One region of the Methylobacterium sp. 17Sr1-1 genome, then DNA from elsewhere that is predicted to be linked to it. Evidence: riboswitches for the same ligand, from Rfam matches in the RefSeq annotation. Region 1 holds a riboswitch; each other region holds the start of a gene.
What was found. Region 1 has a riboswitch for thiamine pyrophosphate ahead of DK412_RS02755 (hypothetical protein). Riboswitches for the same ligand answer to the same signal wherever they lie in the genome.

Region 1 (3,269 bases):
TGCTCCAAAGTGCTCATCCCTGCGCGGCGGCCAGGAACTCGGCCACCGCGACCGAGCAGCCGCGCGAGGCCGAGCCCTCGACCCGGCCGAGGAGCCGGAAGCCGCCCGGCGCGATCACCCCGGCATCCTCGGTCAGGATCGCCGAGACCGAGTTGAAATGGGCGAGGTCGTGGTGGACCAGCACGCCGGTCTCGCCCTCGGGCAGATCCTGGCCGGTCAGCGGATCGACGACGCGGCTGCGGATCCAGTGCGGGCCGGACTTCACCGGCGGACAGACCGCGTTGCCGTCGTCGTAGAACTGGGTGCTCAGCTCGGTCATGCCGTACATGTTGAAGCATTCGCTCCGCGGGATCCCGAAGGCCTGCGAGAGCCCATCGTAGAACGCGTCCGGCTGGATCTCGCGCGACTGGCCCTTGAAGCCGCCGGTGTCGAAGAGAAAGCTGCCCGCCGGCAGGGCGAAGCGGCGGCCCTGGGCCGTCAGCGCATCCATCACCGGCACGAAGGCGTAGGTGGCGCCAAGCAGCGCGACCGGCTCGCCCGTGGATTCGGCGTGCGCCAGCACTGCCAGCAGCGCGTCGAGGTCGAGCCCGCCGGGACCGACGAAGACCGCGCTGTCCTGTGTGCCGAAGGTGTCCTTCGCCAGCGCCAGGTAATGGGCGAGGGAGGAGTTCGGCAGCGCCGCCTCGTCCGGGAACAGGATGCCCATCCGGATCGTCTCCCGCCCGCGCATGATCCGGGCGGCGAAGCCCGTGAGCATCGAGGCGTCGTAGACTTTGAGCGTCGGGTGGTAGCTGCGGCCGCGCCCGCTGCCGGTCGTGCCGCTCGTCATGAACACCCGCTCGGCCTCGTCGGGCGGGCAGCAGCTCAAGGTGAGGTCCTTGAACGCCTTGATCGGCACCGCCGGGATGTCGCGCCAGCGCCGCACCGTCAGCGGCGTGCGCCCGCGCTGTTGCGCGAAGCGCCGGTAAGGCGCGTTATGGGTGAACTGGTAGGCGAAGACCCGCAGGGCCAGGGCCTCGAACTCGGCCTCGCTCGCGCCGGGGCGTCCGATGAAGTCGAGGAGGGCCTCGACGATCTCCGCTTGCGACATCACGGCCACCTCGCGCCCATCCCGGGCGACGGCCAGTCCGGCGGAGATCATGCGCGAAAAGACGGCTGTGACGGCCCTGAGCCCTCGCCGGTCCCGCATCCCTACGCCGGCATGACCCGGATCAGGTTCATAGGGTCACCGCGGCGCCCGGACGGATCCGGACCGGCGGAATCTCAGCCTCCTCGCGAGGCCCCCCTGGGAGCCGGGGAGAGTGGGGGGTGCGGGGACGGGTGTCAAGTTGGGCTCAAGGACGCGCCAACCCCTCCGCCAGCCGCCCGAACGCCTCGAGCGCCTTCGCCAAGGTCGCCTCCGGCTCCCGTGACGCCGCGACCCACAAAGCCGCGTGGAGCGAGGCGCCGTTGAGGAGCCGCGCGGCGGCCTCCGCGTCCACCGGGGGGATCGCCCCGTCCGCGACGAGGGCCTGGATGCGCCGCGTCGTCTCGGCGAGGCAGGCGTTCTGGCTCGGCCACAGCGACGGATCGCCGAGGAAAGCCGGGCCGTCGAGGAGGAGGATGCGCTGGATCTCCGGCTCCAGGGCCATCTCGATATAGGCCCGGTACTCGTCGAGGAGGCCGCGCCACGGGTCGGAGGCCCGCTCGCCGATTGCGCGCAGACGCGCCGCCATCTCGACGTCGATCTGCTCGATCACCGCCTGGAGCAGACCCTTCTTGTCGCCGAAATTGTGATAGAGCGCACCCCGCGTCAGCCCGGCGGCGGCGGTCAGCTCGTCCATCGAGGCGGCAGCGAAGCCCTTCTCGGCAAAGGCCGCCCTCGCCGTCCGGATGAGCTTCTCCTTCGTCTCCTCCATCATCTGCGCGCGTCGTCCAGCCATCGCGACCCCACCCGTTTCGACATACGTCACGTATGTGAGTTGACATACGGCGCGTATCCATGCTCTCTCACATACGTCACGTATCTCAAATCGAGGAAGCGATCCATGGCCCTGGCACCCACCAAGCGCGACGCCGTCTTCCCGCCCGGCCGGCAGGCCCTGTACGAGGAGCACCGCTACTCGGCGGCGATCCGTTCCGGCGACCTCCTGTTCGTCTCCGGTCAGGTCGGCAGCCGTGAGGACGGCTCGCCGGAGCCCGATTTCGAGGCGCAAGTTGCGCTCGCCTTCGCGCGGCTCTCGGCGGTGCTGGCGGCGGCGGGCTGCACCTTCGACGACGTCGTCGACGTCACGACGTTCCACACCGACCCCGCGGCGCAGTTCGACGCGGTGATGCGGGTGCGCGATCGTGCGATCGGGGCGGCGCCCTACCCGAACTGGACGGCGGTCGGCGTGACCTGGCTCGCGGGATTCGACTTCGAGATCAAGGTGATCGCACGGATTCCCGGCACCGCCTGATCCGGGATCAGGGTTTCGCCGGCGCCTCGTCGGAGATGCCGACCTTGGCCCAGACGGTGAAGGCCAGCAGCGCCACCGGCACGCCGATGAGCGAGGTCAGGACGAAGAACAGCGGAAATCCCGTCCGCTCGACGAGGAAGCCGGAGAACCCGGCGAGCACACTGCCCGGGAAGGCGCAGAGCGAGGTCAGGAGCCCGAACTGGCTCGCCGCGTGCTCGGTCGAGGCCAGCGTCGACATGTAGGTGATGAGCACCACCGACGCGAAGGCGTAGGCGAAGTTGTCGATGCCGACGGTGACCGCGAAGGTCCAGAAGGCCTGGCCGCCGTCGCCGCCATGCGCCGCCAGGTAGGCGAGGCTCAGGTGCGAGGCCGAGGCCGCGACGGTGCCGACGAGGAGGCTCGGCAGCATGCCGATCCGCGGGATGAGGGCGCCGGCGAGGAAGGTGCCGCCGAGCCCGATCCAGAAGCCGAACAGCTTGGTGACGGTGGCGATGTCGGTGTTCGAAAAACCCTGGTGCTTGAACAGCGGCACCGCCATCGCGGTCGCGACGTAGCCCGGCATGCGAAAGCCCGCGACCAGCAGCAGGATCGCCGGCGCCATCGGGCCGAGGCGGGAGAGAAGATCGCGGATCGGCGCCCAGACCGTGTCGACGAGGCCGGCGCGGGCGGGATGAGGCACCTTGTCCGAGGGCGGCTCCGGGGCGAGCACGGCCGCGATCATGCCGACCAGCATCAGCGCGCCCATGACGAGGTAGGCGCCGCGCCAGCCGATCCGGTCGGCGAGGAACAGCGCGCCGGCCCCTGCCGCGAGGTTGCCGATGCGCCAGCCGA
Region 2 (3,269 bases), 2.5 Mb from region 1:
CGGGCTCGACGTAGAGCCTCCCGCCAGCGCCTAAGAATTCCGCCGATTTTTGGGCCATGCCGGCCGCCCGGGCCGCTTCGTTCAAGGGTGTGGCCTCATTGACCACGGCGCCCGCCGCCTCCATCGCCAGCACCTCGGCGCGCAGGTCCTGGGTGATCTTCATCGAGCAGAACTTCGGGCCGCACATCGAGCAGAAATGCGCGACCTTGTGGGCGTCCTTCGGCAGGGTCTCGTCGTGATAGGCGCGCGCGGTGTCCGGATCGAGGGAGAGGTTGAACTGGTCCTCCCAGCGGAAGTCGAACCGGGCCCGCGACAGGGCGTCGTCGCGCAGTCGCGCCGCCGGATGACCCTTGGCGAGGTCGGCGGCGTGAGCGGCGATCCGGTAGGTGATGACGCCGGTCTTCACGTCGTCGCGGTTCGGCAGGCCGAGATGCTCCTTCGGGGTGACGTAGCAGAGCATCGCGGTGCCGAACCAGCCGATCATCGCCGCGCCGATGCCGGAGGTGATGTGGTCGTAGCCCGGCGCCACGTCGGTGGTGAGCGGGCCCAGCGTATAGAACGGCGCCTCGCCGCACTCGGCCAGCTGCTTCTCCATGTTGACCTTGATCTTGTGCATCGGCACGTGGCCGGGGCCCTCGATCATCACCTGGCAGCCCTTGGCATGGGCGACCTTGGTGAGTTCGCCCAAGGTCTCCAGCTCGGCGAACTGCGCCGCGTCGTTGGCGTCGGCGATCGAGCCCGGGCGCAGGCCGTCGCCGAGGGAGAACGACACGTCGTAGACCCGGCAGATGTCGCAGATCTCCTCGAAGCGCTCGTAGAGGAACGATTCCCGGTGCCCGGCGAGGCACCAGCGCGCCATGATCGAGCCGCCGCGCGAGACGATGCCGGTGACGCGGCGCGCCGTCAGCGGCACGTGCGCGAGGCGCAGGCCGGCATGGATGGTGAAGTAATCCACCCCCTGCTCGGCCTGCTCGATCAGGGTGTCCTTGAACACCTCCCAGTCGAGCTTGAGCGGATCGCCGCCGACCTTCTCCAGCGCCTGGTAGATCGGCACCGTCCCGATCGGGACGGGAGCGTTGCGCAGGATCCAGCCGCGGATGTTGTGGATGTTGCGGCCGGTCGAGAGGTCCATCACCGTGTCGGCGCCCCAGCGGATCGCCCAGACCATCTTCTCGACCTCGTCCGCCACCGAGGAGGTCACGGCCGAGTTGCCGATATTGGCGTTGACCTTGACGAGGAAGTTGCGGCCGATCGCCATCGGCTCGAGCTCGGTGTGGTTGATGTTGGCCGGGATGATCGCCCGCCCGCGCGCCACCTCGTCGCGCACGAAGTCGGGGGTGATGAAGGGCGGGATGCTCGCCCCGAAGCTCTCGCCGTCGGCGAGCCTCCCCTCGGCGCCCGCCAGCATCGCCTCGCGGCACAGGTTCTCCCGGTGGGCTATGTAGATCATCTCCTCGGTGACGATCCCGGCGCGGGCGAACTCATATTGCGTGACGCGCTCGCCCGGGGCGCCCCGGCGGATGGTGCGGGCGGCCGGGCACGGCGCCACCAGCCTGTCCTCGCTCGCGAATCCGTTGTCCTCCGGGCGCACCGCCCGGGGCGCGACCGCCGCGTAGCCGCGGCCTTCGATCCAGGGCTTGCGGATCTCGGGCAGCCCGGCCGCGAGGTCGATGCGCGCACCCGTCTCGGTATAGGGACCGGACGGGTCGTAGACCCGCACCGGGGCCTCGCCCGGATCGGAGAGCGCGATGGCGCGGTAGGGCACGCGGAGATCGGGGCGGTCCCTCGGCGAGGCATAGGCCTTGACCGAGCCGGTGACCGGCCCGGTGGTGACGCGCGTCGGCGATCCCGTCTCAGGGATGGGTCCCTTGGCGAGGATGGGTGCGTTCATGGATCTCTCCCGGGGAGACGATCCGGCCTTGCGGGCGCGAGGACGCACGGGTCACGTCGATCATGGCAGGTTCCCGTCCCTCCGCCGGTACGAACCGGATCAGGTTCAAGGGTCAGGACGCACGCTCGTCCAATCTCAGCCCCAGATGGCGGGGCTCCCCTCGGTAACGGGGGGACTGTCGGGTGGGGGGCGGGGTTTGTCAATCACGGGCCATGAGAGGAGCGCTGCGGCATCCCGGCCACGGCCTTGAAACGCCCGGACGCCACGACCCAGATACCGAAGGCCCTCCACCACCTTTCGGGAGCTTGCCTTGGGACGCCGTGACCGGCGCTGGCGCGACGACGATCCTTCCACCCACGGCCCAGCCATACGCGAACCGGTGATCTGCCCGCTCTGCGAGCGGCCGATCCCGCGCGACGCCCGCCAGAGCAAGCATCACCTGACGCCGAAGCTGAAGGGCGGCACCCATGGCGCGACGGTGCAGCTGCACCAGATCTGCCACTCGGCGATCCATGCCCGCCACAGCGAGGCCGAACTGGCGCGCCGCCTCAGCGACGTCGCGAGCCTGCGCGCCGAACCGGAGATCGCCCGCTTCCTCGACTGGGTCCGCACCAAGCCGGACGACTTCCACACCGCGACGCGCATGACCCGGACGCGGCGGGACGCGAAGCGGAGCTACCGGTAGAGCAAGCAGAACCTGCGGTCGAAATGGCCACGGCATAGGACAACGGCGGACGGTCATGCTGCCGGAGCTATCGTGATCCCCACCCCTTTCCCGGACGACTGAAGCGATAGCGGAAGGAGATCCGGGATCCAGCACAAGAAATCGCGAAGCGACCGCTTGTCTGCGACGGTGCAGCATGCAGAGCCGCTTCGCGGCGAGTCTTACGGCTGGATCCCGGATCTCCTTCCACTTCGTTTCAGTCGTCCGGGAAAGGGGGTTGGGCACGAGGAACGGCGGAGTCAGTCCGGCTCGGACCGCGACACCCCTCCGGCAGCACACACCTTGCTTGTCTCGGCGCTGTCGCATCCCAGTGGGATGGTAAACTCGCGGTTGCGACTCCCTGAACAATTCGACCCGCCGACCGTGCGCCGATCTTTACGTCTCCCTGCGAGCGTCGGGCCGTCCTCGTGGAGACGCCGATGTCCGCCCGCCCCAGCACCGAACCCGCCCTCTCGGTCCGGCCGGACGATCCGGTGCGTCCGCGCGCCGCGCCGGAGGCCGGGCGCCTCGCCTGGGTCGACGCCGCCAAGGGTATCTGCATCATCCTGGTGGTGATGATGCACTCCACCCTCGGGACCGGCGAGGCGATGGGGGCCGAGGGCTTCATGCACCACGTCGTCGAGTTCGCCAAACCGTTCCGGATCCCCGACTTCT
Region 3 (3,269 bases), 130 kb from region 1:
GGTCGAGATGCCGGAGACGACGCAGGTCATCAGGATGGAGAGCAGGAACGCGGTCACCAGTGGCGCGGAGGAGGCCGGCAGGCGTCGCGGAGAGGAAGGAGACGACATGGCACGTCTTTCGAAACGGGCTCTCGGCCCGGACGATGCGGCACGCACCCGCCCGGTGCAGATCACCTGAGGGAGCGCGTTGCTTGACGTGAGACGCTTACGGCCGGCCGGAGCATGGCCCGGCGACGAACTCGGCTTTAGCAGGACCGAGGACCGATGCCAACCTGGCTGACCGGTTCTCCGCAGCCAAGCCTTCATCGCCACGTCTTCGTAGCCAAGCCTTTCCAGAGTCAAGCCTTGCCGTCCCGCGGCGCAAAGCCCATGTCAGGGCGATGTACGACCAGCCTCGCCCCACCTCCGTTCCGACGCCCACGGCCGCGGCGGACGGATCGGAGGCGAGCGACATCCCGATCGGCCTGTTTCGCGATTGCGTGGCGCTCCGCGACTGGTTGCTCAGCGAGGGGGCGCGACTGCCGGAATCCGGCGACCTCCTCGCCGGCATGGCCGAGCGGCTGAACGACCTCGGCGTGCCGGTCGACCGCGCCACCACCGCGATCGACGCGCTGCACTCGGACTATTCCGGCGTCGGCCGGTTCTGGACCCGGGAGGACGGCGTCAGCTTCCGCCTCTTTCCGCACGGCGAGGCCACCGAGCAGGCGCTCGCCCGCAGCCCCTTCGCCCATGTCTACGCCACCGGCGAGTGGCTGATCCTCGACCTGCGCGAGACGCCGGACGACCGGTTCAGCATCGTCCCGGAGCTGAAGGCGGCGGGCTTCACCCATTACATCACCGTGCCGCTGTTCTTCACCAACGGCACCAAGAACGGCGTCACCTTCGCGACCCGCGACCCGCGGGGCTTCGGCGACGACGACCTGGCGATCCTGCGCTTCATCGTACCGACCCTGTCGGCGGTGATGGAGATGCGCGGCCTCAACGCCCGGCTCGACCACGTCTTGCGGGTCTATGTCGGCGACGGGCCGCATCAGGCGATCCTCGCCGGCTTCATCCGCCGCGGCCAGGTCGAGCGGATCCGCTCGGCGATCCTGTTCGCCGACATGCGCGGCTACACCCGCCTCACCGACGCGCTGCCGCCCGAGGCTTCGGTCGAACTGCTGAACACCTATTTCGACTGCCTGGTGCCGCCGATCGAGAGCGAGGGCGGCGAGGTGCTGAAGTACATGGGCGACGGCCTGCTGGCGATCTTCCGCGAGAGCGGCGACGATCTCGGCGGCGCGGCGCAAGGCGCCCTCTCGGCGGCGCAGGCCGCGCTCCGCCGCGTCGAGGAGGCCAACCGCGCCGGGCGCTTCCCCACCCGCATCGAGGTCGGCATCGCGCTCCATCACGGCGAGGCGGCCTACGGCAATGTCGGCTCCGGGGCACGCCTCGATTTCACGGTGATCGGCCGCGACGTGAACCTGGCCAGTCGGCTGGCCAAGCTCAACAAGGTCCTGTCCGAGCCGCTCTTGATGTCGAAGCCCTTCGTCGACTTCCTGTGGGGCGATCCCGAATTGCTCGGCACCCACCCCCTCGACGGCTTCGCCGAGGAGATGGCGATCTACCGTCCGGGCAAGGGCGGCTGAGGCGCGGTTGGAGGCCTGGCGGAAGACCGGTTGACGGCGGGCCCGTCCCTCGCCAGATAGCGGATGTTCCAGGGAGATCCCCGACAAGGGGCTGAGACACCGCTGGACCGCCCTTTCAGGCCCGGTCAGCGCGGAAATCCTTCGAACCTGATCCGGCTCATACCGGCGTAGGGATTGGACAGGGTTCCGCGGGACCCGCGCGCATCACCGGCAATCGGGCGCAGTCCACTCCCTTCGGGCCACCGTGGAGACGAGGGTGCACGCGCAGACGATCGGACGGCGGGGCGGACCGGCCCCGAGCCCGGAGAGCGACCGGTTGCCTGAACGAGCCGAGGTCGCGGTGATCGGCGCCGGGCTGATCGGCCTGTCGGTCGCGTGGCGCCTGGCGCGCGCGGGTCTCTCCGTCGCGGTGATCGAGCGCGGCCGGGCCGGGGACGGCGCCAGCCTCGCCGCCACCGGCATGCTGGCCGCGGCCGCCGAGCACGAGCCCGGGGGCGAGGTCCTGTCGCCGCTCTGCCTCGAAAGCCAGCGCCTCTGGCACCCGTTCCGCGACGAGCTGGAGGCCGAATCGGGCCTCTCCATCGATTACCGCCGCGAGGGCACCCTCGTGATCGCGCTCGGTCGCGACGAGGTCGAACGGCTGCGCTTCCGTCACGAGTTGCAGCGCCGCGACGGTCTGTCCGTCGAGTGGCTGTCCGGCTCCGCCATTCGCGCCCGCGAACCGGGACTGCGCCCCACCGTCACTGCCGGCATCTTGTGCCCCGACGACCACCAGGTCGATCCCGCCCGCGTGATGGCCGCCCTGCGCCGAGCCTTCCGAGCCGTGGGCGGGCGCCTCGTCGAGGAGACCACGGTCACCGCATTCGCCCGCGAGGGCGGCCGGGTCACCGGGGTCGAGACCTCCGCCGGTTCGTTGAGGGCCGGCACCGTCGTGCTCGCCTCCGGTGCCTGGGCCGGGGAGGGGAGCCTGGTGCCCGACCTCGCCCTCCCGGTGCGCCCGCTCAAGGGCCAGTCGATGGCGCTGCAGATGACGCCGCGCAGCGGGCTCCTCTCCCACGTGGTCTGGACCGAGCAGGTCCACATGGCGCCGAAGGGGGATGGCTCGCTCATCGTCGGCGCCACCGTGGAGGAGACCGGCTTCGACCCGCACCTCACCGGCGGCGGTCTCTACGCCCTGCTGGAGGGCGCCCGCCGGGCGCTGCCGGGAGTCGAGGAGATGCGGGTGGCGGGCATCTGGAGCGGCTTCCGCCCGACCTCCGACGACGACGCCCCGATTCTCGGCGAGGCCCGGCCCGGCCTGGTGCTGGCCGCCGGCCACCACCGCAACGGCTACCTCCTGGCCCCGGTCACCGCCGAGGCCGTCGCCACCCTGATCCTGCGCGGCGAGACGCTGCCGGTGGCCGCCCCCTTCGGCCTGTCCCGGTTCGCCCCGCCTCCCTCCCTTCGAAGCGAGACCGCATGAAGCTCTTCGTCAACGGCGAATCCCGCGACAGCGAGGCCGCCACCCTCGACGCCCTGTGGCGCCAGGAGACCGCCGACCTGGACCTGCCCGGCCCGCAGGGCTTCGCCATCGCGCTCAACGGCGCGGTGGTGCGCCAGCGCGACTGGGCGGCGACGGCGCTCGCCGAGGGCGACCGCGTC

Region 2: it holds a riboswitch for thiamine pyrophosphate, as region 1 does, so the genes downstream of both, thiC (phosphomethylpyrimidine synthase ThiC) here and DK412_RS02755 (hypothetical protein) in region 1, are expected to answer to the same signal.
Region 3: it holds a riboswitch for thiamine pyrophosphate, as region 1 does, so the genes downstream of both, thiO (glycine oxidase ThiO) here and DK412_RS02755 (hypothetical protein) in region 1, are expected to answer to the same signal.

What each region holds. Positions count from the first base shown of each region.
Region 1 is NZ_CP029552.1:594,470-597,738, forward strand. Features, by position in the region: gene DK412_RS02750 (acyl-CoA reductase) at 1-17, opposite strand, end outside; gene DK412_RS02755 (hypothetical protein) at 14-1,141, opposite strand; TPP riboswitch at 1,187-1,289, opposite strand; gene DK412_RS02760 (TetR/AcrR family transcriptional regulator) at 1,335-1,922, opposite strand; gene DK412_RS02765 (RidA family protein) at 2,028-2,438, shown strand; gene DK412_RS02770 (MFS transporter) at 2,446-3,269, opposite strand, start outside.
Region 2 is NZ_CP029552.1:3,046,769-3,050,037, forward strand. Features, by position in the region: gene thiC (phosphomethylpyrimidine synthase ThiC) at 1-1,891, opposite strand, end outside; TPP riboswitch at 1,951-2,062, opposite strand; gene DK412_RS13720 (restriction endonuclease) at 2,202-2,576, shown strand; gene DK412_RS13725 (acyltransferase family protein) at 3,035-3,269, shown strand, end outside.
Region 3 is NZ_CP029552.1:727,889-731,157, forward strand. Features, by position in the region: gene DK412_RS03330 (DUF2798 domain-containing protein) at 1-108, opposite strand, end outside; gene DK412_RS03335 (adenylate/guanylate cyclase domain-containing protein) at 381-1,628, shown strand; TPP riboswitch at 1,690-1,820, shown strand; gene thiO (glycine oxidase ThiO) at 1,885-3,090, shown strand; partial or broken gene thiS (sulfur carrier protein ThiS) at 3,087-3,269, shown strand, end outside.